Piscinibacter sp. HJYY11: one gene and its partner. The protein of the gene in region 1 interacts with the protein of each later gene in a pairwise test. Links are inferred from orthologs where the notes say so. Each region holds a gene or a part of one and is shown on either strand. Other genes may lie near its edges. The genes, in order: cyoB and JI745_RS03290.

Evidence for each region.
Region 2: the proteins of cyoB (region 1) and JI745_RS03290 interact in binary tests that used the Escherichia coli proteins (3 or more experiments, as listed by UniProt). The link is inferred for Piscinibacter sp. HJYY11 from one-to-one orthologs.

Annotation. Positions count from the first base shown.
Region 1 is NZ_JAERQZ010000001.1:4,506,717-4,521,293, reverse strand. Bases 5,733-8,619 are described here. They hold cyoB (cytochrome o ubiquinol oxidase subunit I), read right to left. Parts: upstream 8,241-8,619; coding sequence 6,225-8,240; downstream 5,733-6,224. Other genes in these bases: cyoA (ubiquinol oxidase subunit II), read right to left, coding at 8,255-8,619; cyoC (cytochrome o ubiquinol oxidase subunit III), read right to left, coding at 5,733-6,189. Outside these bases: JI745_RS21220 (hypothetical protein), read left to right, coding at 1-1,161; JI745_RS21215 (zinc-binding dehydrogenase), read right to left, coding at 1,172-2,320; JI745_RS21210 (response regulator transcription factor), read right to left, coding at 2,418-2,969; JI745_RS21205 (ATP-binding protein), read right to left, coding at 2,959-4,296; JI745_RS21200 (SURF1 family protein), read right to left, coding at 4,308-5,141; cyoD (cytochrome o ubiquinol oxidase subunit IV), read right to left, coding at 5,138-5,560; more of cyoC, read right to left, coding at 5,557-5,732; more of cyoA, read right to left, coding at 8,620-9,247; JI745_RS21175 (MFS transporter), read left to right, coding at 9,543-10,877; JI745_RS21170 (RNA methyltransferase), read right to left, coding at 10,885-11,943; JI745_RS21165 (SDR family oxidoreductase), read right to left, coding at 11,977-13,974; JI745_RS21160 (phasin family protein), read left to right, coding at 14,179-14,577. UniProt on the Escherichia coli protein: Cytochrome bo(3) ubiquinol oxidase is the terminal enzyme in the aerobic respiratory chain of E.coli that predominates when cells are grown at high aeration.
Region 2 is NZ_JAERQZ010000001.1:721,035-735,590, forward strand. What follows is about bases 4,790-7,655. They hold JI745_RS03290 (pyridoxal phosphate-dependent aminotransferase), read left to right. Parts: upstream 4,790-5,570; coding sequence 5,571-6,740; downstream 6,741-7,655. Other genes in these bases: JI745_RS03285 (CysB family HTH-type transcriptional regulator), read left to right, coding at 4,790-5,560; JI745_RS03295 (FimV family protein), read right to left, coding at 6,721-7,655. Outside these bases: JI745_RS03255 (hypothetical protein), read right to left, coding at 1-12; JI745_RS03260 (DNA polymerase III subunit chi), read right to left, coding at 9-452; JI745_RS03265 (leucyl aminopeptidase), read right to left, coding at 473-1,930; LPS export ABC transporter permease LptF, read left to right, coding at 1,961-3,067; LPS export ABC transporter permease LptG, read left to right, coding at 3,064-4,176; JI745_RS03280 (sirohydrochlorin chelatase), read left to right, coding at 4,173-4,544; more of JI745_RS03285, read left to right, coding at 4,592-4,789; more of JI745_RS03295, read right to left, coding at 7,656-8,568; JI745_RS03300 (oxepin-CoA hydrolase, alternative type), read left to right, coding at 8,720-9,499; JI745_RS03305 (Crp/Fnr family transcriptional regulator), read left to right, coding at 9,537-10,241; JI745_RS03310 (phosphotransferase), read left to right, coding at 10,265-11,323; JI745_RS03315 (acyl-CoA dehydrogenase family protein), read left to right, coding at 11,358-12,602; JI745_RS03320 (hypothetical protein), read right to left, coding at 12,623-13,366; JI745_RS03325 (glutathione binding-like protein), read left to right, coding at 13,430-14,122; JI745_RS03330 (protein kinase domain-containing protein), read left to right, coding at 14,281-14,556. UniProt on the Escherichia coli protein: Shows aminotransferase activity with methionine and histidine as substrates, and to a lesser extent also with phenylalanine.

The DNA of each region.
Region 1 (14,577 bases):
TTCAGCGCCCAGCACCAGCGCGCGATCAAGCCCGAGATGGCACCTGGCGACGAGCGGCTGGCCGACCCGCGCACCGAGTTCGGCGCCGACTACCGGCCCGGCGGGGCCTGGAGCGGCTCACGCGTGTACTGGCGAGAGTCGCCGCAGCTCGGGCTGCTCTCCTCGCAAGGCGTGGACGAGCGCACCACCTACAAGCGCGTGATCGGCGGCGAGATCCCCGAAGGCTCGAAGGACGGCATGGTCTATGCGCAGGTGCGCCACCAGAGCCTGGCGTCCGACAAGGACGCGCTGTTCGTGGTCGGCTGGCGGCACACGCACGAGCTGGCGCCGAAATGGCAATCGCATTCGCTGATCGAATCGGGCATCCCCGTGGCAGGCGATGCCTTGCGCTCGACACTCTTCGACTTGCGCATCCAGCACAACGACTTCCCGCGCCGCGCACTGGGCACCGAGCTGCAGGCCGTGCGCACGCCGGTGCGCAACAGCGATTTTGCAAGTGCCGATTTCACCCAGCGCCTGGGACGCGACACGCTCTTCGTCACACGTGCGAGCGCCACCGAGCTCAAGTCGAAGGATCCCGCCGAGATCCCCGTGATCTTTGGCGACGCCAGCGTGGGCCTGGGCTGGCAGGAGCCCGAAGAGCGCAAGTTCAGCACCTTCTGGCGCTACACCGCGCTGGCACGCGAGCCGCGACGGGACGGCGTGGTGCAACCCGGGGCAGCAAAGCGCCGCGCCCGCATCGTGTTCGGTGAAGTGGAGTACCAGCCCGTCGAGACGCTCGACCTGCTGCTGCGCGCCTCGCGCCGCTGGGACCGCGACCAATCGTTCCAGGGCGGCGCCCAGCGCATCACCGACCTCTACGTCCTGCGCCCGACCTACCAGCTCGACCGGCGCTGGCGCTTCGGCTTCCACGTCGCGCACTGGAAGGACGAGGTGCTGGGCGTGCAGCGCGGCTACGGCGCCGAGCTGGCCGTGCAGATGAAGCGCAAGGTCGTGCTGGCACTGGGCTACAACGCCAAGGGCATCGACGACGGCGAGCTCGCCGCCGACGACCGCCTCGGCAAGGGGTTCAAGTTGCGCCTCTACATCCCGACCGAGGCCACCCTCAACTACTGGCTGCGCTCCGCGCGGGGCGAAGCCAAGCCGGAAAACGTGCGCTGAACAGCCACACTCACAGCCCCTTCTGCGGCGTGATGAGGTACTTGGTGCCGGTCGCCTGCTTGCCGTAGGCGTTGATCGCCTCCAGCGACAGCGCCTCGACCAGCGACACCTCGCGTGTGTAGTGGCTGGCAAACGTCGTCTTGAGCTCTGCCGCCACACGCTCGCGCAGCTTCTGCGCATCGGCGAAACCGATCTTCTGCAGGAAGGGCGTCAAGAGCCAGCCGCCCACGCCCCACTGCATGCCGAAGCTGCGGTTGAGCTCCGTCGGGCCGCGGTCCAGGCCGCCGTAGATGTAGACCTGCTTGTAGACGTTGGAGCCGTAGCGGCTGTATTCCTTGGCGTTGGCGTTGGCCGCGGCTTCCATGCAGGTGAGCACCTGGCCCGCGAGCTTGCCGCCGCCGATGGCGTCGAAGCACAGCGTGGCGCCGGTCTCTATCAAGGCCTTGGTCAGGTCTTCCATGAAGGTCGGCGTGCTCGAGTCGACGATGTACTTGGCGCCGATCTTCTTCAGGATCTCGACCTGCTCGGGCTTGCGCACGATGTTGACGAGGGCGATGCCGTCCTTCTGGCAGATCTTGTTGAGCATCTGGCCGAGGTTCGACGCGGCAGCGGTGTGCACGAGCGCCTTGTGGCCTTCGCGGCGCATCACCTCGGTCATTGACAGCGAGGTAAGCGGGTTGACGAAGCACGAGGCGCCTTCGGCGGCCGTGGTGCCTTCCGGCAGCAGCAGGGCCTGCTTGGCCTTGACGGCGCGGTATTGGCCGTACATCGCGCCGCCGAGGATGGCAACCGTCTTGCCCAGCAGCGCCTGCGCCTCGGGTGACGAGCCGGCCTTCACCACCGTGCCGGCGCCCTCGTTGCCGACGGGCATCGACTCGTCGAGGCGGGCGGCCAGGCCACGCAGCATCTTCTCGGGGACCTGGGCGGTCACGACTGTGCTCGCGCCGGAGCCCGACACCTTGGCGGTCGACATGTCGGCCAGGCCGAAGAGCAGCGCCAGATCCGACGGGTTGATCGGCGTGGCTTCGACGCGGACGAGCACTTCATCGTCGGCGGGCTGCGGAACGGGCACGCTCTGCAGCGAAAGCTCGAGCTCGCCGCTCTTCTTGACGAGCGAGCGCAGTTGCAGCGCGGTGCTGGGGATGGTGGGGGTGCTCATGGCTGGTCTCCTCTGTGGCGCCAAGTCGGTACGGAAGGCGCAGTGTAGGAAGCACGATCGTGCGACGGTGTCGCCTACATGCCACCCGCGCGGAGGGCTATTTCACGCGCTGCTTTTCCAGCTTGCGGGCGAGCGTGCGCCGGTGCATGCCCAGCCGGCGGGCGGTTTCCGAGATGTTGAACCCGGTTTCGGCCAGGGTCTGGTGGATGCGCTCCCACTCCAGCGTCTTGATCGAGGTCGTGCGCTCGGTCAGCTCGACCTCCGCATCACCCTGCTTGCGCTCGAACGCGGCTTCGATGTCGTCGGTGTTGGCCGGCTTGGCAAGGTAGTGGCGTGCGCCGAGCTTGATGGCCTCGACCGCGGTGGCGATGCTGGCATAACCGGTGAGCACCACGATCACCGTGGTGGCGTCGTGCTCGTGCAGCAGCTGCACGCACGCGAGGCCCGAGGCACCACCGGCCAGCCGCAGGTCGACCACCGCGAACTCGGGCGTCTGCTCGGCCAGCAGCACCCGCACGTCGTCGAGGCTGGTCGCCCGCAGCACCTGGTAGCCGCGCCGCTCGAACGAGCGCACCAGCGTGCGCGCAAACGCATCGTCGTCCTCGACGATCAGCAGCAGCGGGTCGTGTGCGTTGTCCTCAGCGCTCATCGGCGGCATTGTCATCGGCCGGCGCCAGCGCCGCGAGCGGCAGGCGAATCTCCACTTCGGCGCCACCCTCGGGCCGGTTGCGCGCGCTGATGCGCCCACCCAGCGAGCGTGCCACGTTCACCGAGAGGAAGAGCCCCAGGCCGCCACCCGCCCTGCCCTTGCTCGACTGGTAGGGCTTGCCGAAGCGTTCGAGCATCGCCGGCGCAAAACCCGGGCCGTCGTCCTGCACCTGCAGCACCAGCTCGTCCTGCTCGCAGCGGGCCACGAGGCGCGGCGCCGACTGGGGTGCCGCCTCGAAGGCGTTGTCGAGCACGTTGTCGATCATCTGGCGCAGCGCAAAGTCGGAGATCACCGCCAGCTCGGGCACCTCCGAGCGCTCATAGGCCAGCCCCACTGCACCGCGCGTGCGGCGCCAGTGCGCCACCAGTTCGTCGAGAAAGGCATGCAGCGTGGTCTGCACCGGCGCTTCGCCGCGCACCTCGCCGGCCGACATCAGGATGCCGCTCACGATGGTCTTGCAGCGCTGGATCTGGATCTGCATCTCCTCGATCTCCTCGCGCAGCTCGGGCTCGGCAGCGAACGGCGCCATGCGCGACCAGTCGCCGAGGATCACCGACAGCGTGGCGAGCGGCGTGCCCAGCTCGTGCGCCGCGCCCGAGGCGAGCAGGCCCATGCGCACGATGTGCTCTTCTTCGGCGGCACGCTGGCGCAGGTCGGCCAGGCGCGCATCGCGCCGACGCAGGTTGCGCTCGATGCGCACGATGAAGATCACCAGCAGGCCTGCGTTCAGCAGAAAGCACAACAGCAGGCCGCCGATGTACGGCGCAGACAGCGCCGCGTCGTCGAGCCCGCTCATCTGCAGCGGCCGGTACCACTGCGTCAGCGCCACGAAACACAGGCTCGTGAAGCCGACGACCGTCCAGGTGTAGGTGGGCCGCAGCAGCACCGAGGCCACGGCCACCTGCAGCAGGTACAGGAAGATGAACGGGTTGGTGACGCCGCCGGCGTAGTAGAGCTGGGCGCTCAGGATCAGCACGTCGACCAGCAGCCCGCACAGCAGCTCGGTGTCGCTCACGCGCCCGGCCGTGCGGCTGCGCAGCCAGCAGGCGATGTTGAAGGCCGCGAGCGTGCCCAGCAGCGTGAGCATCTCGGGCAGCGGCAGCGCGATGCGCAGCACGAAGTGCACCACCAGGATGGTGGCCAGCTGGCCGGCCACCGCCAGCCAGCGCATCTGGATCAGCTGCAGCAGGTTGTTGCGGCCGGCGAGCTTCTCGGGGGCCTGGCCGGCGTCGGCCGGCGCCGTGCGGGCAGCGTTGTCGGCCGCCATGCCGGAAGGGCTCAGGCGTCCTGCCGCATCGCCGCGCGCCGGCGCGAGGCGCGGTACTCCGCCACCGCCGCGAAGGCGATCGCGGCCGCGACCATGCCGGCGAGCACGAACCAGGTCAGCGCGTAGATCAGGTGGTTGTTGCTGAAGTGCAGCACGGTGAGGCCGGGGCGCGGCCAGTCGAGCGGCGCGTCGTTGGCGGCGGCCACGTCGACGAAGTACGGCGCGACCGATTGCGCGCCGCCCACGCCGCGTGCGCTGGCGATCGCCACCACGTCGCGCGAGTACCAGCGGTTGGCGGCAGCGTCGTTGTCCTGCAGCACACGACCGCGCGGCTCCGACATGCGCAAGAGGCCCTCGGCCGTCTGCACCGCGTCACCTGCCGTCACCGGGCGGGTGGCGGGGTCGCGCTTGTCGGGCGGCACGAAGCCGCGGTTGACGAGCACCCAGAAGCCCTGCTCGGTGCGCATGGGCGTGAGCACCCAGTAGCCGCTGCCGAGTGCGGTGGTGGCCTGTACCAGCGTCTCCTTGTCGTGCGCGTACTGACCGCGCAGCGTGACGCGGCGGTACTCGGCGCTGGCCTCGGTCAGGCCGGACCACTCGGCCGGGCCGGGGGCGGCCACGGCGGGGGCCTTCACCCGCTGGTCGATGCGCTGGATGAGCTCGGTCTTCCAGGTGAGTCGGTTGATCTGCCACATGCCGAGCGCGACGAAGCCGGCCAGCGCGAAGAGCCCGGCGAGCAGCAGCGTGACCCAGAGCACCGGGCGGCCGGTGGCCGCGGTGCTGGTGTCGAGATCGTTGTCGTCCAGCGGGTCGACGGCCGGGGTCTGGAGGGAAGTCGTGGTCATGGCATGTTCCGCATGTCGTGCACCGGCATCATGTTCGCGTTCAGGTGGAACATCACCCAGATCGAACCGGCCAGCATGATGAGCACCAGCGCGGCGGTGAAGATCAGCGCGAGCATCGACCAGCCGCCTTCGATCTTCGCGTTCATGTGCAGGAAGTAGACCATGTGCACGACGATCTGCACCGCCGCGAAGCCGAGGATCACCGCCATGGTGAGGCCCTGCGTGGGCAGCACCTTGCCCATCACCAGCCAGAAGGGGATGGCGGTGAGCACCACCGACAGCAGGAAGCCGATCACGTAGCCCTTGGCGCTGAAGTGATAGCCGCCGTCGCCGTGATCGTGGCCGTGCGGCTCGCTGTGGCCGGGGTCGTGCGCGCCGTGGGCAAGCTCGGCGTGATGGCCGGTCTGTGCAGCGCTCATGGCATGACTCCCATCAGGTAGACGAAGGTGAAGACGCCGATCCAGACGACGTCCAGGAAGTGCCAGAACATCGACAGGCACATCAGCCGCCGCTGGTTCTCGGGGATGAGGCCGTGCTTGGCCACCTGCACCATCAGCGTCACCAGCCAGATGCAGCCGAAGGTGACGTGCAGGCCGTGCGTGCCGACGAGGGCGAAGAACGACGACAGGAAGGCGCTGCGCTGCGGGCCCGCGCCCTGGTGGATGAGGTGCGCGAACTCGTAGATCTCGATGCCGAGGAAGCCCAGGCCCAGGACGCCGGTGATGGCCAGCCAGCCCAGCACCTGGCCCTTGCGCTTGTGCTGCGCACCGATCATCGCGAAGCCGTAGGTGATGGACGACAGCAGCAGCAGCGCTGTGTTGATCGCGACCAGGTTGAGGTCGAACAGGTCGGCACCCGACGGGCCGGCCGCATAGGCGCGGCCCAGCACGGCGTAGGTGGCAAACAGCACCGCGAAGATGAGGCAGTCGCTCATCAGGTACAGCCAGAAGCCGAGCAGCGTGCCCTGCTGCGGGTGGTGGTCGCCGTTGTCGTAGAAGACCGGCGGCGCGTCGTTCAGCACGGCGGCCGGGCCTCCGGGGGTGGCCATGGCAGGTTGAAGGGTGGTCATGGTGGGAGTCGTGTTCAGGCCCGGGCCGCGCTCACGGCATTCAGCGCAAGCGTGCGCTGGTCCTCGCTGCGGGTCACTTCATCTGCAGGGATGTAGTAGTCGCGCTTGTAGTTGAAGGTGTGGAAGATCGCCGCGCCCACGGTGGCCACGAAGAGCAGGCCGGCCGGCAGCCACATGTGCCAGATCAGCGCAAAGCCGAGCGCCGTCGACAGGCCGGCGATCACGATGCCGGCCGCCGTGTTCTTGGGCATGTGGATGGGCTTGAAGCCGGAGGTCGGGCGCTGGTGGCCGCGGCGCTTCATGTCGTGCCAGGCGTCGTTGTCGTGCACGACCGGCGTGAACGCGAAGTTGTAGGCCGGTGGCGGCGAAGAGGTCGACCACTCGAGCGTGCGGCCGTCCCACGGGTCGCCCGTCACGTCGCGCAGCTGCTCACGCCGCAGGTAGCTCACCACGAGCTGGATCAGGAACGCGGCAATGCCGATCGCGATGAGCACCGCGCCGAGCGCCGCCACCTGGAACCAGATCTGCAGCGAGGGGTCGTCGAAATGGCTCATGCGGCGCGTGACGCCCATCAGCCCCAGCACGTACAGCGGCATGAAGGCGACGAAGAAGCCGATCTGCCAGAACCAGAACGACACCTTGCCCCAGAACGGGTCGAGCTTGTAGCCGAAGGCCTTCGGGTACCAGAACACGATGCCGGCGAAGAGGCCGAACAGCACGCCGCCGATGATCACGTTGTGGAAGTGCGCGATCAGGAAGAGGCTGTTGTGCAGCACGAAGTCGGCCGGCGGCACCGCCAGCAGCACACCCGTCATGCCACCGATCACGAAGGTGACCATGAAGCCGACCGTCCACAGCATCGGCACGTCGAACTGGATGCGGCCGCGGTACATGGTGAAGAGCCAGTTGAAGATCTTCGCGCCGGTCGGGATCGAGATGATCATCGTCGTGATGCCGAAGAACGAGTTGACGCTCGCCCCCGAGCCCATCGTGAAGAAGTGGTGCAGCCACACGAGGTACGACAGGATGGTGATCACGACGGTGGCGTAGACCATCGACGCGTAGCCGAAGAGGCGCTTGCGGCTGAAGGTGGAGACCACCTCCGAGAAGATGCCGAAGCACGGCAGGATCAGGATGTAGACCTCGGGGTGGCCCCAGATCCAGATCAGGTTCACGTACATCATGGCGTTGCCGCCGAGGTCGTTCGTGAAGAAGTTCGTGCCGACGTAGCGGTCGAGCGTGAGCAGCGCGAGCACCGCCGTCAGCACCGGGAAGGCGGCGACGATCAGGATGTTGGTGCAGAGCGAGGTCCAGGTGAACACCGGCATCTTCATCATCGACATGCCGGGCGCGCGCATCTTGATGATCGTGGCAATCAGGTTGATGCCCGAGAGCGTGGTGCCCACCCCCGCCACCTGCAATGACCACAGGTAGTAGTCGACGCCCACCCCGGGGCTCGCGAGGATGCCCGACAGCGGCGGGTAGGCCAGCCAGCCGGTGCGTGCGAACTCGCCGAGGAATAGCGAGCACATGATGAGCACCGCGCCGCCGGCGGTCATCCAGAAGCTGAAGTTGTTGAGGAAGGGGAAGGCCACGTCGCGCGCGCCGATCTGCAGCGGCACGATGTAGTTCATGAAGCCGGTGACCAGCGGCATCGCCACGAAGAAGATCATGATCACGCCGTGGGCGGTGAAGATCTGGTCGTAGTGGTGCGGGTTGAGGTAGCCGACGTTGTCGCCGAAGGCGATGGCCTGCTGCAGCCGCATCATGAGCGCGTCGGCGAAGCCGCGCAGCAGCATCACCAGGCCCAGCACGATGTACATGATGCCGATCTTCTTGTGGTCGATGCTGGTGAGCCAGTCGCGCCACAGCGGGCCCCAGACGCGGTAGCGCGTCATCAGGACGAGCATCACCGAGCCCCCCAGCACCACCATCGCGAAGGTGGCCCAGATGATCGGGTCGTGCGGGATCGCGTCGGGGCCGAGGCGGCCGAAGACGAGTGTTTGCAGGTTGAGGGAAGCGGTAGACATATCGGCGGGCCGGCTCAGCGGCGCATCACGGCGAGCTCACCACCGTCCTGCAGGACGGGCGAGCCGGTCGGGTTGTCGGGGGTGCAGAGCGCGGTGGCGACGTACAGGCGCTCGCCTTCGCGCCAGGGCTTGCGCTCGAGGTAGGCCAGGCCTTGCCTGCCCATGCCGCCGGCGGCGTCGATGGCCATCATCTCGTTCATGCACATCTTGGCGGTGTCGACACAGCGGTTGAGCACGGCATCAAACAGCTTCGGGTCTACACGGCCATAGCGGCGCACCGGCTCCTTCGCGCTCGGCTGCTCGAGCTTCAGGTAGACGGCGCGGGTGAGCTCGTCGTTCGTGGCCTTGTGGCTCTCGACCCAGCGTGCGAAGCCGGTGTCCGACAGGCCGTGGAACTTGAAGCGCATGTGCGAGAAGCCATCGCCGCTGAAGTTGGCCGAGAAGCCGTCATAGACGCCGGCGCGGTTGATCACCGCGTGCAGCTTGGTTTCCATGCCCGGCATCGCGTAGATCTGGCCGGCGAGCGCGGGGATGTAGAAGGAGTTCATCACCGTCGACGAGGTGATGCGGAACTGGATCGGCCGGTCGACCGGCGCGGCCAGCTCGTTGACGGTGGCGATGCCCTGCTCGGGGTAGAGGAAGAGCCACTTCCAGTCGAGCGCGACCACCTGCACCACCAGCGGCTTGGCCTTCGGGTCCTGCGGGTCGATGGGGCGTTGCGCGTCGATGCGCTGCAACGGGCGCCACGGGTCGAGCTTGTGCGTGCTGATCCAGGTGAGCGCCCCCAGGGCGATGATGATCAGGAGCGGCGCGCCCCAGATCACGAGCTCGAGCTTGGTGGAGTGGTCCCACTCGGGGTCGTAGGTCGCTTCGGTGTTGGTCTCGCGGTAGCGCCACGCGAAGAGCAGCGTGAGCAGGATCACCGGGATGATGATGATGAGCATTAGCACCGTCGACGAGACGATGAGGTCGGCCTGCTGAGAGGCGATGTCGCCCGAAGGGTTCATCACCACGGTGTCGCAGCCGGCCAGCAAGGCGGCGGGCGCCAGCCAGCCAAGGGCACGGCCCGAGCGCAGTCGGCGGTTCTTCAGGAGAGGCACAGGTGTCGTAGGCACGGTGTCGAAGGGGCTCGTGGGGCGCAGGGGAAACCACACTTGCGCACGTGAAGCCGCAATGTAGACAGATTGACCCAGATCAACCATTGGACAATTTGTCCCACCCCTCTGGCGAGAGGAACACCTCTGCCATCCCGGGCTTGGGTGGCGTATCCTCGTTCGCACCTCTGTCCTGCCTTGCCGCCCGATGTCGAGCACCGCCCACCCCGCCCTCCCCACCCACCGGACCAGCAGCATCCATCACGCGCCGGGCAGCACACAGCACGAGCGCGTGGCGCCGGGCGACATCGCCGTCGGCGTGGTGATCGGCCGGGCGTCCGAGTATTTCGACTTCTTCGTCTACGGCATCGCCTCGGCGCTGGTCTTCCCGGCGGTGTTCTTCCCCTTTGCCGGCCGGCTGGAGGGCATCCTCTACGCCTTTGCGCTCTTCGCGTTTGCGTTCGTCGTTCGCCCGATCGGCACGCTGGCGGGCATGGAGATCCAGCGCCGCTTCGGCCGCAGCACCAAGCTCACCGTCGCGCTCTTCCTGCTGGGCACGTCCACCGTCAGCATGGCGCTGCTGCCCGGTTACGACACCTGGGGCGACCTCGCGATCGTGCTGCTGGCCGTGTGCCGCATCGGCCAGGGCCTGGCGATGGGCGCTTCGTGGGACGGCCTGCCCTCGCTGCTGGCGCTCAACTCGCCCAGGCACCGCCGCGGCTGGTACGCGATGCTCGCGCAGCTGGGCGCACCGCTCGGCTTCCTGATCGCCTGCAGCCTCTTCGCCTACCTGTGGAAGAACCTCGACGCTGCCGACTTCCTCACCTGGGGCTGGCGCTACCCGTTCTACGCCGCGTTCGCGATCAACGTGGTGGCGCTCTTTGCGCGCCTGCGCCTGGTCGTCACCCACGAGTACGAGCGTGACCTCAACGCCCGCGAGCTCGAGCCCTGCAACGAAGGCGAGCTCTTCCGCAAGCAGGGCCGGCACATCGTGATCGGCGCCTTCGCGGCGCTCGCCAGTTATGCGCTCTTCCACATCGTGACGGTGTTCCCGCTGTCGTGGATCCTGCTGTACTCCGACCAGGTGACGGGCGAATTCCTCGCGGTGCAGATCGTGGGCGCGGTGCTGGCCGCGCTGGCCATGCCCGTCTCCGGCCTGATCGCCGACCGCATCGGCCGCCGCCGCACGCTGGCGCTGCTGGCGGTGCTGATCGCCGTCTTCAGCCTCTTCGCGCCGCTGCTGCTCGATGGCGGCGCCTTGGGGCAGGACCTCTTCATCCTCGTCGGCTTCGTGCTGATGGGCCTGTCGTACGGCCAGGCGGCCGGTGCCGTCACGGCCAACTTCGCGTCGAAGTTCCGCTACACCGGCGCGGCGCTCACCTCAGACCTGGCCTGGCTGGTGGGCGCGGCCTTCGCGCCGCTGGTGGCGCTGGGCTTCTCGGCCCGCTTCGGGCTGGGCGCGGTGACGGTCTACCTGCTGTCGGGCTGCGTGTGCACGCTGTTGGCCCTGCGTGCGAGCCGCTCGCTCGCGGCGCGCGACTGACTCAGCGTCAATTCGAGACGGGCCGCACCGGCACCACACGCCGCTGCCGGGGGGCCACCGGTTCTTCCGTCGCGCTGATGCGCGCGCGCAGCTGGCCACAGCCGCCGTCGACGTCCTGTCCCGCCGAGTGGCGCAGCTTGGTCAGCACGCCGCGCTGGTGCAGGCGGCGCGCGAGGGAGGCGGCCTTCTCCCATGAGGGCCGCTGGTAGGGCAACCCGTCGATCTGGTTGTACGGGATCATGTTCATCACTGCGTACTTGCCCTTGAGCAGGCGCACGATGCCGTCGAGCTCGTCGTCGTTGTCGTTGATGCCCTCCAGCAGCGTCCACTGGTACTGGATCGGGTAGTGCGTGAGGCGGGCGTAGCGCTCGCCCTCTTCCACCAGGTCAGCCGGGTCGATGCGCGGGGCGCGCGGCAGCAGCTCGGCGCGCAGCTCGGGTTTCGTGGAGTGCAGCGAGAGCGCGAGCGCCGGTTTCACCGTCTGCAGCGGCAGCTGCTCGAAGACGCGCTCGTCGCCCACGGTCGAGAACACCAGCTCCTTGTGGCCGATGTTGCCGCCGGTGCCGAGCAGGTCGATCGCTTCGAGCACGTTGTCGAGGTTGTGGGCGGGCTCGCCCATGCCCATGAAAACCACCTTCTTCACCACGCGGCGGGTGCGGGCGAGGGCGACCTGGGCCACGATCTCGGCGCTGCCGAGCTGGCGCAGCAGGCCGCTCTGGCCAGTCATGCAGAAGACGCAGCCGACGGCGCAGCCCACTTGGGTGGAGACGCACAGGCCGTCGCGCGGGAGAAGCACGCTCTCGACCGTCTGCCCGTCAGCGAGTTCCACCAGCAACCGCGATGATCCGTCTTCGCCAACGTGCTCGGCCCGCAGGCGGGCCAGGCCTTGCAGCTCTTCGCTCAGCGCTGGCAGCGCCTCGCGCACGCGCTGCGGCATGAAGTCTTCCAGCCGGCGCTTGCCGCTGTCTTGCGGCTGAGCCTGCGACCACAGCCGAAGCACACGTGCGGTGTGCTTCGGGCCGGCCCCGAGGGCGGCGAGTCGTTGACGGATGTCGGCAAGGCGCATGCGGCGATTGTCGCCGCGCCCGGCTGCTTCAACTCAGAAGTGGATGCCCCGCATCATCTGCTGCAGCGCCACCGCCTCCGGCGAGAGCGTCGGCTTCCCACTCTTGTCGCCCTTGGCCGCAGAACTGTCGGGGAACATCCGGAAGCTCGTGTTCATCACGATCTGCGCCACCCGCGGCAAGAGCGCATGCAGCACCTCCCCGGTGATGCCCAGGCGAGTCGCAATCCGCACCGGCTTGTCCACGCAGGCCTCGGCAATCATGTCCGCCGCCTCTTCGGGCGCCAGCGTCGGCACGTTGTTGTAGATCTTGGTCGGCGCGATCATCGGTGTGCGCACCAGCGGCATGTTGATCGTGGTGAAGGTGATGCCGGTGTCGGCGTACTCGCTCGACGCACAGCGCGTCCAGGCATCGAGTGCTGCCTTGCTCGCCACATAGGCCGAGAAGCGCGGCGCATTCGTCAGCACGCCAATGGAGCTGATGTTGACGATATGGCCCTTCTTCTTCGCCACCATGCCGGGCAGCAGCCCCATGGTCACGCGCAGGCAGCCGAAATAGTTGAGCTGCATCGTGCGCTCGAAGTCATGGAAGCGGTCGTAGCTGCTCTCGATCGCGCGGCGGATGGAGCGGCCCGCGTTGTTGATGAGGAAGTCGACCCCGCCATAGGTGTCGGTCAGCCAGGTGATGAGGCCGGCGCAGCTGGCTTCATCGGCGATGTCGGCCGAGTAGGTGGCCACGTTGGCACCTTTGCCGGCTGCGGCCATGATCTCCTTCTTCGCCTCCGCCAGCTTGGCCTCGTCACGCGCACAGATGATGGTGATGGCCCCGGCCTCGGCGAACTTGATCGCCGCCGCCAGCCCGATGCCCGACGAGCCGCCCGTCACCAGCACCACCTTGCCGCCCACCGTGCCGCGCAGGCTGCGGTCGACGAAGAGCGCCGGGTCGAGGTGGCGCTCCCAGTAGTCCCACACGCGCCAGGCGTAGTCGGGCAGCTTCGGGCAGGCGATCCCGCTTCCCTTGAGCGCCGCGAGCGTGTCGCGGCAGTCGAAGCGAGTGGGGTAGTTGATGAAGGTGAAGATGTCTTCGGGCAGGCCCAGGTCCTTCATCACCGCGTTGCGCACGCGGCGCACCGGCGCAATGGCCATCAGGCCCTTCTTCACGCCCTTGGGGATGAAGCCCAGCAGCGCCGCATTGATGAAGAGGTTCATCTTCGGTGCGTGCGCGGCCTTGCTGAAGGTGTCGAGCACGTCACCCACGCGGTAGCCCTCGGGGTCGACGAGGTGGAAGCACTTCTTGTCGAGCTCGGCCTTGCTGTGGCTGATGTGGTCGAGCGCGCTCACCACGAAGTCGACCGGCACGATGTTGATGCGCCCGCCCTCCAAGCCGATGCTCGGCATCCACGGCGGCAGCAGCTGACGCATGCGCTGGATGAGCTTGAAGAAGTAGTACGGCCCGTCGATCTTGTCCATCTCGCCGGTCTGCGAGTCGCCGACCACGAGCGCGGGGCGGTAGACCGTCCAGGGCACCTTGCTCTCGGTGCGCACGATCTTCTCGCTCTCGTGCTTGGTCATGAAATACGGGTGGTCGAGGTTCTCGGCCTCGTCGAACATGTCTTCGCGGAACACGCCTTCGTAGAGGCCTGCCGCGGCGATGCTGCTCACGTGGTGCAGGTGGCCGGCGTCGATGGCCTTCGCGAACTCGACCAGGTTGCGCGTGCCGTCGATGTTGACCTGCACCTGCGCTTCTTCATCGGCCTTGAGGTCGTACACCGCCGCGAGGTGGTAGACGTGGTCGATGTGGCCCTTGAGCTTCTTGATCACGTCGGCCGAGACGCCCAGCTTCTTGGCGGTCAGGTCGCCATACACCGGCACGGCGCGGCCTTCTGGCGCGCCCCAGTACTCGAGCAGCGCCTGGAGCTTGCTCTCGCTGCCCTCGCGCAGCAGGAAGTGCACGGTCGCACCGCGTCGCTGCAGCAAGGTCTTGACGAGGCGTTTGCCGATGAACCCGGTGGCTCCGGTCACGAAATACTGCATGCGTTCCTCCTGTGGATGACGGGCGAATTCTTGTCCAAAGGCAAGCGCATGCCCTGCGAAGTTTCCCGAGCCTCGACGCCGATGGCGCTTGGGGGCTCTCACTAGAGAAAGCAGGTGCCATGCGCCGCGCTCGCTCCTATAGTGGCGCCTCGTGCCGCGACGGCGCACCGTCTTTCTTCATCCACCACTCACAGGAACGAGACCATGGTCAAGAAACTCAAGCAGATGGCCGACAAGAAGGCCGCGTCGCCCGCAAGCCTGCTCGACAGCCAGTTCGCCGCCACGGTGAAGGACTCGGCCCAGCAGATCTGGCTCGCCGGCCTGGGCGCCTTTTCCAAGGCGCAGGAAGAAGGCGGCAAGGTCTTCGAGGCGCTGGTGAAGGAAGGCGTGACGCTTCAGAAGAAGACGCAGAGCGTTGCCGAAGGCAAGCTCAACGAGATGGCCAGCAAGATGACCGGCATGGCCGGCGAAGTGACCACCAAGGCCGGCCAGCACTGGGACAAGCTCGAGTCGATCTTCGAGGAGCGCACCGCCAAGGCGCTGGCCAAGCTGGGCGTGCCGAGCGCGAAGGACGTGGAAGCGCTCCACAAGCGCATCGACGAG
Region 2 (14,556 bases), 3.8 Mb from region 1 along the record:
GGTGGGCTTCACGACTGCGGCTCCTGCGCCACGTCGTGGCGGGCGATCTCATAGCCACGATCGCTGTAGTGTTTCCAACGGGCGCGGCCGGCCTGGCGGTCTTCCCCGTCGTGCGAGACCAGCTCGATCACACGGGCGAAGCCCTCGAAACCATCGACCAGCTCGTGGCCCAGGTTGAGCAACACCTCGTGGTGCGGTACCTCGCGCACCTGCTCGCTCAGCCAGACCGGGGTGTCGCGCAGGCGGGCCGCAGGTGCCTGGCCCGGCCGTGCGTAGACATGCGGCACGAAGTCGAGGGGCTCGAAGACCCATAGCTGCTTGTCGAATCGCGCGAGGACGTCTGCTGGTGCGCAGACCACCACTTTGGCGCCTCGGCGCACCGCTTTGCGCAGCAGGCGGCACGCATAGGCCATGCGGTCAGGCACGTTGAAATGGAAGCTGACCTCGGTCACGGCGACGGCCGGATGAAACGTCAACGCGCCTGCGACAGCACGAAGTGCGTCAGCAACGGCACCGGCCGACCGGTCGAGCCCTTGGCGGCGCCCGACTTCCAGGCCGTGCCCGCGATGTCGAGGTGGGCCCAGCGGTACTTGCCGGTGAACTTCTTGAGGAACATCGCCGCCGTCACCGCACCGGCCGCTCGCGGGCCGACGTTGCCCATGTCGGCGAAGTTGCTCTTCAGGCCTTCGGCGTATTCCTCGTCGAGCGGCATGCGCCACGCCGGGTCGAGGGAGGCGCGGCTGGCCGCAATGAGCTCATCGGCCAGGGCGTCGTCGGGCGAGAAGAGACCGGTGTTGTGGTGGCCGAGGGCGATCACGCAGGCCCCGGTGAGCGTGGCCACGTCGACCACGGCCGCAGGCTTGAAACGCTCGGCGTAGGTGAGCGCATCGCAGAGGATCAGCCGGCCTTCGGCGTCGGTGTTCAGGATCTCGATGGTCTGGCCGGACATGCTCGTGACGACGTCGCCCGGCTTGACCGAGCGGCCGTCGGGCATGTTCTCGCAGGCCGGCACGATGACGACAACGTTCACCTTGGGCTTGAGTTCGGCCACGGCGCGCAGGGTGCCCAGCACGCTGGCGGCACCGCACATGTCGAACTTCATCTCGTCCATCTCGGCCGCGGGTTTGATGGAGATGCCGCCGGTGTCGAAGGTAATGCCCTTGCCGACGAGCACGATGGGCGCCTGCGTCTTGGCCGCGCCGTTGTAGCGGGCCACGATGAACTTCAAGGGCTCATGCGAGCCCTGGGCGACGGCGAGGAAGGAGCCCATGCCGAGCTTCTCGACGTCCTTGCGGTCGAGCACCTCGACCTTGAGCTCGTGCTCGCGGCCGAGCTTCCTGGCCTGGTCGGCCAGGTAGGTCGGCGTGCAGTGGTTGGCCGGGCGGTTGCCGAGGTTTCGCGCAAAGGTCACGCCCGCCGCGATGGCCTGGCCGCGCTGCAGACCGGCCTGCACGGCCTTGGTCTGCGCCTTGGTGCAGACGAGCGTGAGCTTGTCGAGCGGCGACGCTGCCGGTGCGCTGGGCTTGGTATCGCGGTACTGATAGAGCGCGTCGGCCGCGGCCGTGGCGGCGGCTTCGGCGTGCGCCTCGTCCAGCTCCGCGCCGACCAGTGCCACCGCCACGTGGCGTGCGCCGAGGCCCTTGATCTGGCCCACGCCGCCGGCCACTGCCGACTTGAATTCCTTCACCCCGCCCTTGCCGGCCGCGACCGCGAGCACGCGCGCCACTTTCACGCCGGCCGGTCGGTGCAGGTAGAGCTTGTTGCCGGCCTTGAGCTTCCAGTCGTGCTGCGCCAGCGCGTCGTTCAGCGGTGAGGCGAGCTTGGCATCGAGCGACGCATCGACCGCCTCGCCCACGACCACCAGCAGCAGCGCATCGGCAGCAATGGAAGACAAGGCCGCAGGTGCGGCGATCTGATGACGGAAGTCCATAATGCGGCGGCCCTACGAGATGATCCAACGATGTTATTCGATTCCTCTCTGAGAAGAGACCTGTCGCGATCCTTCGGCGCCACGCTGGTGGTCATCCTCACCATCGTGGTGACGATGATGCTGATCCGCACGCTCGGGCAGGCCGCGGTGGGCCGCATCGCACCGCAGGACGTGGTGCTGCTGCTGGGCTATTTCGCCCTCGCCCACCTGCCGACGATGCTCGCGCTCTCGCTGTTCATCTCGGTCGTGGCCACGCTCGGCCGCATGTACCGCGAGAGCGAGATGGCCATCTGGTTCGCAAGCGGCGTGGGCCTCTCCCGCTTCGTGCGGCCGGTGCTGCGCGTGAGCTGGCCGGTGCTGCTGGTGGTGGCGCTGCTGGTGCTCTTCGTGTGGCCGTGGGTCAACCAGAAGAGCAACGAGATGCGCGAGCGTTTCGAGCAGCGCTCCGACCTGTCGCGCGTGGCGCCCGGCCAGTTCCAGACCTCCCGCGACGGGCAGCGCGTGTTCTTCATCGAACGCTCCACCGACAACGGCCGTGATGCGCGCAACGTGTTCATCCTCGCGCGGCAAGGCGACAGCGAGTCGGTGACCTCGGCCCGCAGCGGCCGCATCGAGAACACGCCCGAGGCCAACTTCCTCGTGCTCGACCGGGGCCAGCGCAACGAGCAGAACCTGAAGAGCAACGAGAAGACCGTCTCGAGCTTCGAGACCTACCGCGTGCAGGCCGGCGAAAAGGCGCTCAGCGGCGTGGACAAGCTGCCGCCCAAGGCGCAGCGCAGTGCCGAGCTCGTGCGCGACACCGACCCGGCTGGCCGAGGCGAGCTGGCCTGGCGGCTCGGCCTGGCGCTCGGTGCGGGCAACCTGCTGCTGCTGGGCATCGGCCTGTCGGCCACGTCGCCACGGCGTGCCAGCAACTGGAACCTGCTCTTCGCGCTGCTCGCCTTCGTCGTCTACTACAACCTCATCAACCTGAGCAAAGCCTGGGTCTCGAGCGGCAAGCTGGAGATGGGCGCGGCGCTGGCCGTGATCCACGGCGGCGCCTTCCTGGCGGCGCTCGCCTTGATCTGGTGGCGCGACCACGGCACGCACCTGCAGCTGCGGCCGAGGCGCCCAACCTCGACGGTGGCGCCCGCATGAGGACTGTCCGCCGCCTGCTTTATCGCGATATCGTGTCGTCGGTGCTCTTCGTGGCGCTGGCGTTCCTGTCACTCTTCTTCTTCATCGACTTCGTCGACGAGCTGGCCGACGTGGGCAAGGGCTACACCGCCTTTCATGCAGCGCTTCACTCGGTGCTGGAGCTCCCCGGGCACCTGTACGAGCTGGTGCCGATCGCCGTGCTGATCGGCACCATCTACGCCTTGTCGCGCATGGCGCAATCGTCGGAGTTCACCATCCTGCGCACCGGTGGGCTCGCACCAGGGCGGGCGCTTTCGCTGCTGGCGGGGCTGGGCGCGGTCTTCGCCGTCCTGACCTTCGTGGTGGGCGACTATCTCGCGCCGCTCAGCGAGCGCGCCGCGACCATGGTGCAGACACGCGCGAAAGGCGGCTTCAGCGTGGGCGGCTCCGGGGCCTGGCTGAAGGACAAGAGCATGACGCCACAAGGCGAGCGTTCGTACTCGATCAACGTCGGCCGCGCGACCTCGGGCGGCGAACTCGCCAACATCCGCATCTTCGAGTTCGATGCCAACGGCCGGCTGCTGCGGCGCATCGGCGCCGGCAGCGGCTCCGTCAACCAGGACGGCGTCTGGTCACTCGCCGACGTGACCCTCACCGACTGGAGCACCGTCGGTGCGCCGGACTTCCAGCCCAGCGTCAACGAAGAGAAACGCCCGGCCTACGAATGGGCCAGCACCTTGCCGGCCAGCGTGGTGGCGGCCGCCGTGCTCCCCGAGAAGTCGATGTCGACCCTGGAGCTCTTTCGCTACATCACCCACCTGGCCGACAACGAGCAGGCCGCACAGCGCTACGAGATCCGCTTCTGGAAACGCGCGCTCTACCCGCTTGCCTGCCTGGTGATGGTGGCCCTGGCCCTGCCCTTCGCCTACCTGCACGGGCGCGCCGGCGGCGTGAGCCTCAAGGTCTTCGGCGGGATCATGCTGGGCATCAGCTTCGTGCTGCTCAACAACGTGGCCTCGCACCTCGGCCTTCTGCAAGGCTGGACACCCTGGATCGTGGCGGCCACGCCGAGCCTGATCTACCTGCTGTTGTCGCTGGCGGCGTTCAGCTGGCTCGTGAGGTACCGATGAGCACGACTGGCCTGCTGCTCTTCGCGCACGGCGCGCGTGACCCGAACTGGGCCCTTCCCTTCGAGGCCGTGGCGCAGATCGTGCGCCAGCAGCGGCCCGGGATGCCAGTGGTGCTCGCCTTCCTGGAGTTCATGAGCCCCACCTTGCCGGTGGCCGGTGCGGCGCTCGCCGCCCAAGGCTGCACCGAGGTGGCCGTGGTGCCGCTTTTCCTTGGGGCGGGCGGCCATGTGCGCAAGGACCTGCCGGCCTTGCTCGCCGAACTGGCCGCGGTCTACCCGCAGGTCACCTGGTCCTTGCAGCCGGCCATCGGCGAGGTCGACAGCGTGGTCCGGGCCATGGCCGAAGCGGCGCTCAAGCTCGCCTCCTAATACTCTCAGTGGAATAATCCAGACAGCTCACATACTGCTCTGGATATATGAACCTTCACCAGTTCCGGTTTGTCCAAGAGGCGGTCCGGCGCGACCTCAACCTGACCGAGACCGCCAAGGCGCTCTTCACCTCGCAGCCCGGCATTTCCAAGGCCATCCTTGAGCTCGAAGGCGAGCTCGGGGTCGACATCTTCGCCCGGCACGGCAAGCGCCTGCGCCGGGTCACCGAGCCCGGCCAGCACGTGCTGGCGAGCATCGAGATCATCATGCGCGAGGTCAACAACCTGAAGCGCATCGGCGAAGAGTTCTCCAAGCAGGACAGCGGCACGCTCTCGATCGCCACCACCCACAGCCAGGCCCGTTACTTCCTGCCCGAGCCGCTGGCCCAGCTGCGCAAGCGCTTCCCCAAGGTCAACATCAGCTTGCACCAGGGTTCGCCCGCGCAGGTGGCGCAGATGCTGCACGAGGAGGTGGCCGACATCGGCATCGCCACCGAAGCCATCGGCGACGTGGACGAGTTGGTCGCCCTGCCCTGCTACGAATGGCAGCACGCCGTGGTGATGCCCCCCAGCCACCCGCTGGCGCAGGCCGAGCGCCTGAGCCTGGAAGACCTGGCGCGCGAGCCCATCGTGACCTACCACCCGTCGTTCAGCGGCCGCACCCGCGTCGACCAGGCGTTCACCGCCCGTCACCTGAAGCCCAACATCGTGCTGGAGGCCATCGACGCCGACGTCATCAAGACCTACGTGCGCCTCGGGCTGGGCATCGGCATCGTTTCCGAGATCGCGGTGCGCGACGACCCGCCCGGTGGCGACCTGATCTCCCGGCCGGTCGGGCATCTCTTCGGCCGCAGCATCACGCGCGTGGCCTTCAAGCGCGGCGCCTACCTGCGCAACTTCGTCTTCGCCTTCGCCGAGATGCTGTCGGAGCGGCTCAACCGCGCGCTCATCACCAAGGCGATGAGCTCCCGTGACGCCCACGGCGGCCCCCAGGACACCACCGACTACCAGCTCTGAACACGCGACCATGAGCACGACCTTCGCCACGCCCCGGATCACCAGCCGCCTGCCGCAGGTCGGCACCACCATCTTCACCGTGATGTCTGCGCTGGCGCAGCAGCACAACGCCGTCAACCTCGGCCAGGGCTTCCCGGATTTCGACTGCGACCCCCGCCTGCTCGACGCCGTGAACGCCGCCATGCGCCGCGGCCTCAACCAGTACCCGCCGATGGCGGGCGTGCTGCCGCTGCGTGAAGCCATCGCCCAGAAGATCGCGCGGATCTACGGCCACGGCTACGACCCGGTCCACGAGATCACCATCACCGCGGGCGCCACGCAGGCCATCCTGACCGCCATCCTTGCCATCGTGCACCCAGGCGACGAAGTCATCGTGCTCGACCCGAGCTACGACAGCTACGAGCCCAACATCGAACTGGCCGGTGGCCGCGCCGTGCATGTGCCGCTCACGCCGCGCACCTTCCGCCCCGACTTCGACCGCATCTCCGCAGCCATCAGCCCGCGCACCCGTGCCATCCTCATCAACACGCCGCACAACCCGAGCGCCACTGTCTGGTCGGCTGACGACATGCGGCGCCTGGCCGAGCTGCTGCGCCCGACCGACGTCCTCGTGATCGCCGACGAGGTCTACGAGCACATGGTGTTCGATGGCGCGCAGCACGAGAGCGTGTCGCGCAGCCCCGAACTGGCGGCGCGCAGCTTTGTCGTGTCGAGCTTCGGCAAGACCTACCACGTGACGGGCTGGAAGGTCGGTTATGTGGCCGCCCCGGCAACGCTGATGGCGGAATTCCGCAAGGTCCACCAGTTCAACGTGTTCACCGTCAACACGCCGGTGCAGCACGGCCTGGCCGACTACATGGCGGACCCGGCACCCTACGAGCAACTGGCGGGCTTCTACCAGCGCAAGCGCGACCTCTTCCGCAGCGGCCTCGCCTCGACCCGGCTCAAGCTGCTGCCCACCACCGGCAGCTATTTCCAGAGCGTCGACTATTCGGAAGTGAGCGACCTGAACGAAGAAGCGTTTTGCCGCTGGCTCACGAGCGAAGTCGGCGTGGCGGCGATCCCGCTGTCGGCGTTCTACCCCGGCGGCTTCGAGCAGAAGCTGGCCCGATTCTGCTTCGCCAAGAAAGACGAGACGCTGAAGCTCGCGCTCGAGCGTCTCAACGCTTGCTTTTCTTGAACTCGAACTCTTCCAGCGTCAGCGACGGCTGTTCGGTGGAGACGTCGAGGTCGAGCGAGAAGCTTGCGAGTGGCTCGGCCTTCTCCGCCGACGCCGGCACGCTGGTCACCGTCGGCGCCGGCTCGCCACCGAGGGGCAGCAGGAGGTCGACTCCCTCCACGTCGACGGCACGCTCGGCCAGGTCACGCGCAGTGCTGTAGAGGAAAAGCAGCTCGCGATAGGCAGGCACGTCGAAGGTCGGCCCGGCATCACGGCGGAAGAGTGCCGTGTCGAGCAGCTCCATCGCCTGCGAAGGCCGGTTCCACACGTCCTGCAGGCGCTGCATCACCTCGGGGTAGCCCTCGAGGTTGAGGCCGTCTTCCGGGTCCACGTCCCACTCGGGCGCGTAGGCATTGAAGCGGCGGTTGAAGCGCTCGCGGATGCGGTCGTACGGCTCGCGCTCGCCACGGCGGCGGTAGATCTCGAGCAGCTTCAGATAGGGCAAGGGGCTCACCCCGCCGGTGCTGCGCACATGGCCCATCAACAGGTCGATGGCGGCTTCATCCTGGCCGAGCACCACGAAAAACTCGGCCTGCTGCTCGAGATCGATCAGCTCTTCGGCCGACATGGGACGGCGTGGCTCGACCACCGCATCGGGCTCGGCAGCGCGCAGCGTGGGCACCGGTGCAGCAGGCGGCGGCAGAGGCTCCGATGGCGGTGTGAGGGTCGGCAGCGGAGACGGTGCGGAGATCACACCGGGGATGCTGAGCGCCTTGGCCTCCTCCGTCATCTCACCCAGCGGCTCGGGCGCCACGCCAGCCCCTGCCGCGTGCTGGTCACCCCACCATGCCGCAGCCGCTCGATCGCGGCGCCGCAGCCACCACATGGCGACGAGCGCGCTGGTCAGCAGCACGCACACCACGACCAGCAGATAGACGAGCGGGTTTGCATAGCGGCTGGCTTCGGCGGCTCGCACGCGCGCCTGCATGTCGTCCAGCGCCTTCTGGGTGACCTGACTGTCGGCTCGCAGCTTCAGCAGCGACGCTTCCATCGCCTTCAGGCGCTCCAGTTCCTCTTGCCGTTGCGCGACCTCGGGGTCGACATGGCGCCGCGCCGCGCCAGAGGCCGGCTCCTGCGGTGCAGTGCCGAGCCGCGTCTCCATCTGCAGCTGCGGAACGACGAGCGCATCGGTTTCGACGGGGTCCAGTCGAAGCATCGGGCCGCGCGGCTTGGCGGGAGCAGCCGGCGCAGCACGTGTCTCGCGAGCAGTACGTGCCGGTGGTGCCACGGTGGGCGCCACAGCAGGGCCGGTCGACGACGAGCCGGCCGCGTCGCCGCGCCGCTTGCGCGCACGTGGCGGCGCGGCGGGTGAGGCGGCCGGGGCGGAGGCCTCTGCGGCCGGCGGCACGGCCGCGAGCACCGGGGACACCGCGGTCTCGGCTCGATCGGGTGCCCAGCCGTCCTGGCCCGAGGCGGTGGTGGTCGCGCCCGGTGGATCGGCGAGCAACGTGAAGTTGCGTGAAAGGCTCGAAGGGCAGCCCAGTTGCAGATGCACGGCGACCACGGGCTCGTCGACCGCCTGAGTGGTCGTCACGCGGATGCGTCGCTCTCCCGTCGTGGCCGTCTCCAGGCGCGTGCGCACCACGCTCTCGGGCAGCACACGGTCACCGAAGCTCACCTCGGCCTTGACACAACGGGTCTCGATGGATTCGCCAGCGTCGAGTCGCACGGCGATGGTGAAGTTGAGAGGCTGGCCCAACACGGCTGCCGAACCGACCCTGCCAAGGCCCAGCGCCGTCGCCGCATCCATGCCCAACGCAAGGGCCAGGAACAGTGCGAGCGAGGGCAAAAATCTCTGCATTCTTGGGGCAGCGGGGTAGCGAGTCACTCTAGCATGAAGGCCCCGCTTCACGAGGTGAACCATGGCTCGTGGAGCGGCATTCCATGCTGCATGACACAATCGCCGCGTGCGTCTTGCACGCACCCACCTCACCCGCCACATGCCCTCAGAACTGCACGCCGAACGCCGTGATGCGGCCCTGGTCCTGACCCTCAGCGGCCCGGCCACGCGCAACACGCTGTCGGAGCAGGTATTCGCTGCAGGGATCGAAGCCCTCGACGTCGCCGAGAACGACAGCAGCGTGCGCTGCATCGTGCTGCGCGGCGATGGTGACTTCTTCTGCGCAGGCGGTGACATCCAGCGCCTCAAGGCCAACCGCGATGCCGAGCGCTCGGTGCAGGACAACATGCTCCAGCGCTTCCACGATTTCGTCGAAGCCTTGCGCGTCTTTCCCAAGCCGGTGATCGCAGCCGTGGAAGGCGCCGCCGCCGGCGGTGGCTTCTCGCTCGCGCTGGCGTGCGACCTCATCGTCGCCGCCGACGACGCGAAGTTCATCCTCTCGTATGGCCGCATCGGCCTCTCGCCCGATGGCGGCGCGACCTGGCAACTGATGCAGCGCCTGCCGCGCAACCTGGTGCTGCAGATGCTGTGGCTCTTCGAGCCCGTGAGTGCCGCGCAGTTGCAGGCCCACGGCCTGGTGAACTGGGTCGTGCCCAAGGGGCAGGCGAGCACGCAGGCGTTCGCCATCGCCGAGAAGCTCGCAGCCTGCGCGCCCAACGCGATCGCCAGCGCCAAGGAGCTCGTGAACCAGTGGCCCGAGCGCAGCCTCGCGCAGCAGCTCGACCTCGAACGCGATCACTTCCTCGACAACTTCTTCCACCCGAACGGCGGTGAAGGCCTGCAGTCCTTCCTGGACAAGCGGCCACCGACGTTCGAGTAGGACCACAGCAACACACGCTGTCGCGACAGAGACAACCATGAACAGCCCCGTTCTTACAATCGAAGAGCAGTCCAACATCGAGTCCGGCGCGTGGTTCTCCAAACTCTCACAACCTCTGCGCGAAGCCATCTTGTCGAGAGCGCACGTGAGGCGCCTGGCCGATGGTGCGATGCTCGCGTCGCGCGGCGCGCAGGCCGAGAGCTGGTCGGGCGTGGCCAAGGGCGCGGTGCGCGTGAGTTCGGTGTCGCTCTCCGGCAAGGAGATCACGCTCACCTACGTGGAGCCGGGCGTGTGGTTCGGCGACATCTCGCTGTTCGACAACTTCCCGCGCACGCACGATTCGTATGCGCATGGCGAGACCACGCTGCTCGTCGTGCGCAAGGCCGACTTCCAGGAGCTGCTCGCCCACTTTCCCGAGCTGTACGAAGCGCTGCTGCGCCTCAACTGCCGTCGCCTGCGCCTGATGTTCGACATGATCGAAGACCTCAACACGCGGCCGCTGTCGGCGCGCCTGGCCAAGCAGATCCTGCTTCTGGCACGTGGCTACGGCGTGAAGCAGGGCGACGAGATCCGCATCGGCTTGCAGCTGGCGCAGGAAGACCTGGCGCAGCTGCTCGGCGCCTCGCGCCAGCGCGTGAACCAGGAGCTCAAGGGCTTCGAGCGGGCGGGTGCGGTGCGCATCGAGCCCACGCGCCTCGTCGTGCTGTCGCGCGAGAAGCTCATCTCACTTTCCGAACGTTGACGGCACCCTGGTGCCGGTGACCCATGAATCCCGACACCAGTTCACACACCATCGACACGCAGGCGCTCGAGCGCTACCTGCAGGCGCATCTCCCCGGCTATCGCGGGCCGCTCCAGCTCGAGAAGTTCAAGGGCGGGCAGTCCAACCCCACCTACAAGCTCGTCACGCCGGAGCGCTCGTATGTGATGCGCTCCAAGCCCGGGCCGGTGGCCAAGCTGCTGCCCTCGGCGCATGCGATCGAGCGCGAATACCGCGTGATGTCGGCCCTGCAGGGCAGCGCCGTTCCGGTGCCGCAGATGCACTTGCTGTGCGAAGACGAGTCGGTGATCGGCCGCGCCTTCTTCATCATGGAGTTCATGCAGGGCCGCGTGCTGTGGGACCAGTCGCTGCCCGGCATGGCGCCCGAAGAACGCGCCGCGCTCTACGACGAGATGAACCGCGTGATCGCGGCCATGCACCAGGTCGACGTGAAGGCCGTGGGCCTGGCCGACTACGGCAAGCCCGGCAGCTACTTCGAGCGCCAGATTGCGCGGTGGAGCAAGCAGTACGTTGCCTCCATCACCCAGCCCATCGAGGCGATGGACCGCCTCATGGCGTGGCTGCCGGCGAACATGCCGGCGAGTGCGCGCGATGAGTCGCAGGTGTCGATCGTGCACGGGGACTACCGCCTCGACAACCTGATGTTCCACCCGAGCGAGCCGCGCGCCATCGCCGTGCTCGACTGGGAGCTGTCGACACTCGGCCACCCGCTCGCCGACTTCAGCTACCACTGCATGTCGTGGCACATCCCGCAGGCCACTTTCCGCGGGATCGGTGGGCTCGATCTTGCGTCGCTGGGCATTCCGCTCGAGGCCGACTACCTGCGTCGCTACTGTGAGCGCACCGGCCGTCACGACGTGGCCACGGTGGAGGCCGATTGGAATTTCTACCTCGCCTACAACCTCTTCCGCGCTGCCGGCATCTCGCAAGGCATCGCCAAGCGCGTGGAGAACGGCACCGCCTCCAGCGCCGAGGCGCGCCAAGTGGCCGCAAGCGCCCGGCCCCTGGCCGAAATGGCGTGGCAGTTCGCCCAGCAGGCCTGAACCACTCAGCCCCGAATCACCCCAGGAGACAGACATGGACTTCGCCTACTCTCAACGCACCCAGGAGCTGCAAGCCAAGTTGCTGCGCTTCATGGACGACTACATCTACCCCGCCGAAACGCGCTACACCGCCGAGATCGAAGCCAACACCAAGGCCGGCAAGCGCTGGACGCCGCTACAGGTGATCGAAGAGCTGAAAGTCAAGGCCCGCGCGCAAGGCCTGTGGAATCTCTTCCTGCCGCCCAGCGCCGACGGCTCGGTGCGTGAAGCCGAATACGGCCCGGGCCTGAGCAACCAGGAATACGCGCCGCTGGCCGAGATCATGGGCCGCGTGATGTGGTCGAGCGAGGTCTTCAACTGCTCGGCGCCCGACACCGGCAACATGGAAACCATCATTCGCTACGGCACCGCCGAGCACAAGAAGCGCTGGGCCGAGCCGCTGCTCGACGGCAAGATCCGCAGCGCCTTTGCGATGACCGAGCCGGCGGTCGCCTCATCCGACGCGACCAACATCGAAGCGCGCATCGAGCGCCAGGGCGACGAGTACGTGATCAATGGCCACAAGTGGTGGATCTCGGGTGCCGGTGACCCACGCTGCGCCATCTACATCTTCATGGGCAAGACCGACCCGACCGCGCCTCGCCACAGCCAGCAGTCGATGATCCTCGTGCCGGCCGACACGAAGGGCATCACCGTGATCCGCCCCCTGCCCGTCTTTGGCTACGACGACGCGCCGCACGGGCACTGCGAGATCCTGTTCGAGAACGTGCGCGTGCCGGCCAGCAACATCCTGCTGGGCGAAGGCCGTGGCTTCGAGATCGCGCAAGGCCGCCTCGGCCCGGGCCGCATCCACCACTGCATGCGCCTGATCGGCCTGGCCGAGCGCGCACTAGAACTCATGTGCAAGCGCGCGAGTTCGCGCGTGGCCTTCGGCCGCACCGTCGCCGAACAAGGTGTGACGCGTGAGCGCATTGCCGAGGCCCGCTGCATGATCGAGCAGGCCCGCCTGCTCACGCTCAAGTCGGCGTGGATGATGGACGTGGCCGGCAACAAGACCGCCAAGGCCGAGATCGCGATGATCAAGGTGGTGGCGCCGTCGATGGCCTGCCAGGTGATCGACTGGGCGATGCAGGCGCACGGCGGCGGCGGCGTGTCAGACGACTTCCCGCTCGCCTACTTCTACGCCATGGCCCGCACGCTGCGCTTCGCGGACGGCCCCGACGAAGTGCACCGCAACGCCATCGCCAAGATGGAACTCGGCCGCCACGCCGCGGCCTGACGGCAAGGTGACGAAGGGGCTCAGCGCCCCTTCGGCGGGTCTTCAGGGCCGAGCTGCGTCTGCCAGGCCGTGGAGCCCGTGGTGTGCCAGTCGGGCGAGCCTTCGGCGCCCACACCCGCCACGCGCAAGGCTTGCAGCACGGCCACCTCGAACAGGCTGACCGCCTGCGTCATCCACTTCACACTGGGCTCGGGCAACTGCAGGCGCAGGTAGGCCCGGCCGCGCAGCAGCATCAGCACGAAAGGTGGTTCGGACTTGAGGAAGCCCTTCATCGACTCTTCGAGTTGCTGAGCCAGTGCGCCTTCCACCCACGACGCGGCCTCGGCCTGCGCGCTGCTGACGAGCCCGAAACTCGAACGCACCTCTTTCGCCGCCTTGTACGGCACCTTCGGGAACATGGCCAGCCAGCGCATCTCTTCTGGCGTGTTCATGTCGATCACGGTTTGCGTGCTCTCGGTGAAACGCTCGAAGGCCTGGCGTTCGAGGTTCTCGAGCAGCGACTGCGAGATCAGCAGCACCTGCAGATTGGGAGACAAGCCGAGCTCCATGCGCAGGCGCAGCTCATGGCCGTCGATGTACTGGCGTTGTGGCGGGCCCCATTCCAGGCGCCACGGCTTGCTTTCCATGCCGCCGCTGATCACGAAGCCCTCGCCTTCGGCTTCGCGCTTGTACTTGAGCTTGTTGTGCTTGGCCCACTCCACCACCTCGGGCCAGTCGGGGCCAGGGGCCGGCCTGGAAATCAGCTTCTTGAAGGCATCAAGCATGATGAGGTGGCATCCACTAGAGTGGGCACACGGCAGGTGCCGCGATGACTGGAGACTATAGCGATGATCGACGTGTATTCGTGGGCTACCCCCAACGGCCACAAGGTGCACATCATGCTCGAGGAATGTGGCCTGGCGTACCGCGCGCACCCGGTGAACATCGGTGCAGGCGACCAGTTCAAGCCCGAGTTCCTCTCGATCAGCCCGAACAACAAGATTCCCGCCATCGTCGACCCGGACGGACCTGATGGCGAGCCCATCTCGATGTTCGAGTCTGGCGCCATCCTGCTCTACCTGGCCGGCAAGACCGGGCGCTTCCTGCCCGGCACCGTACGCGGCCGCTATGAGGTGCTGGAGTGGCTGATGTTTCAGATGGGCGGGGTGGGCCCGATGCTCGGCCAGGCGCATCACTTCCGCATCTACGCACCGGAGAAGCTGCCCTATGCCATCGACCGCTACACCAACGAAGCCAAACGGCTCTACGGCGTGATGGACAAGCGGCTGGCCAAGAGCAAATACATCGCCGGCAACGAATACACCATCGCCGACATCGCCATCTTCCCGTGGCTGCGCTCCTGGAAGAACCAGGGCATCGACTGGGCCGACTACCCGCACCTCAAGGGCTGGTTCGACGAGATCGCGGCGCGGCCGGCCGTGCAGCGCGGCGTGGAGGTGCTGGCCAACCTGCGCAAGCCGCTGGTCGACTCGCAGGCCCGCGACGTGCTGTTCGGTGCCCAGCAGTACCAGCGACGCTGAGCGTCGCTTGCCCGGCAGCGATTGCGCCCCCCAGACCCGGGGTCGCCAAAACGGCTGGTTCGCGTACTGTCCGCGTCAAAATACACACTTTCGCCCGCATGGGCGAAGTTTTAGCGCGCCCGATGAACTTGTCCGAGCCACTCCAGCCCTCAGGCCCGATGCCCGCCATCGCCGGCCAGACGCTCCTGCCGGGCGAAAGGCTGGAAGACTTCGAGATCGTGCAGGTGCTCGGCCTCACGAGCTTCGGCGTGCTCTACCTCGGGCGGCACCTTCACGACGGCAGCACGGTCGCGATCAAGGAGTACATGCCGTCGAGCCTGGCCACCCGCGTGCGCGGTGGCAAGGTGGACGTCCTCGACCCGGCGAACGTGCAGGCTTTCCAGCGCGGCCTGCAGGCCTTCCTGACGGAGGCGCTGACGCTTTCGCAGTTCGAA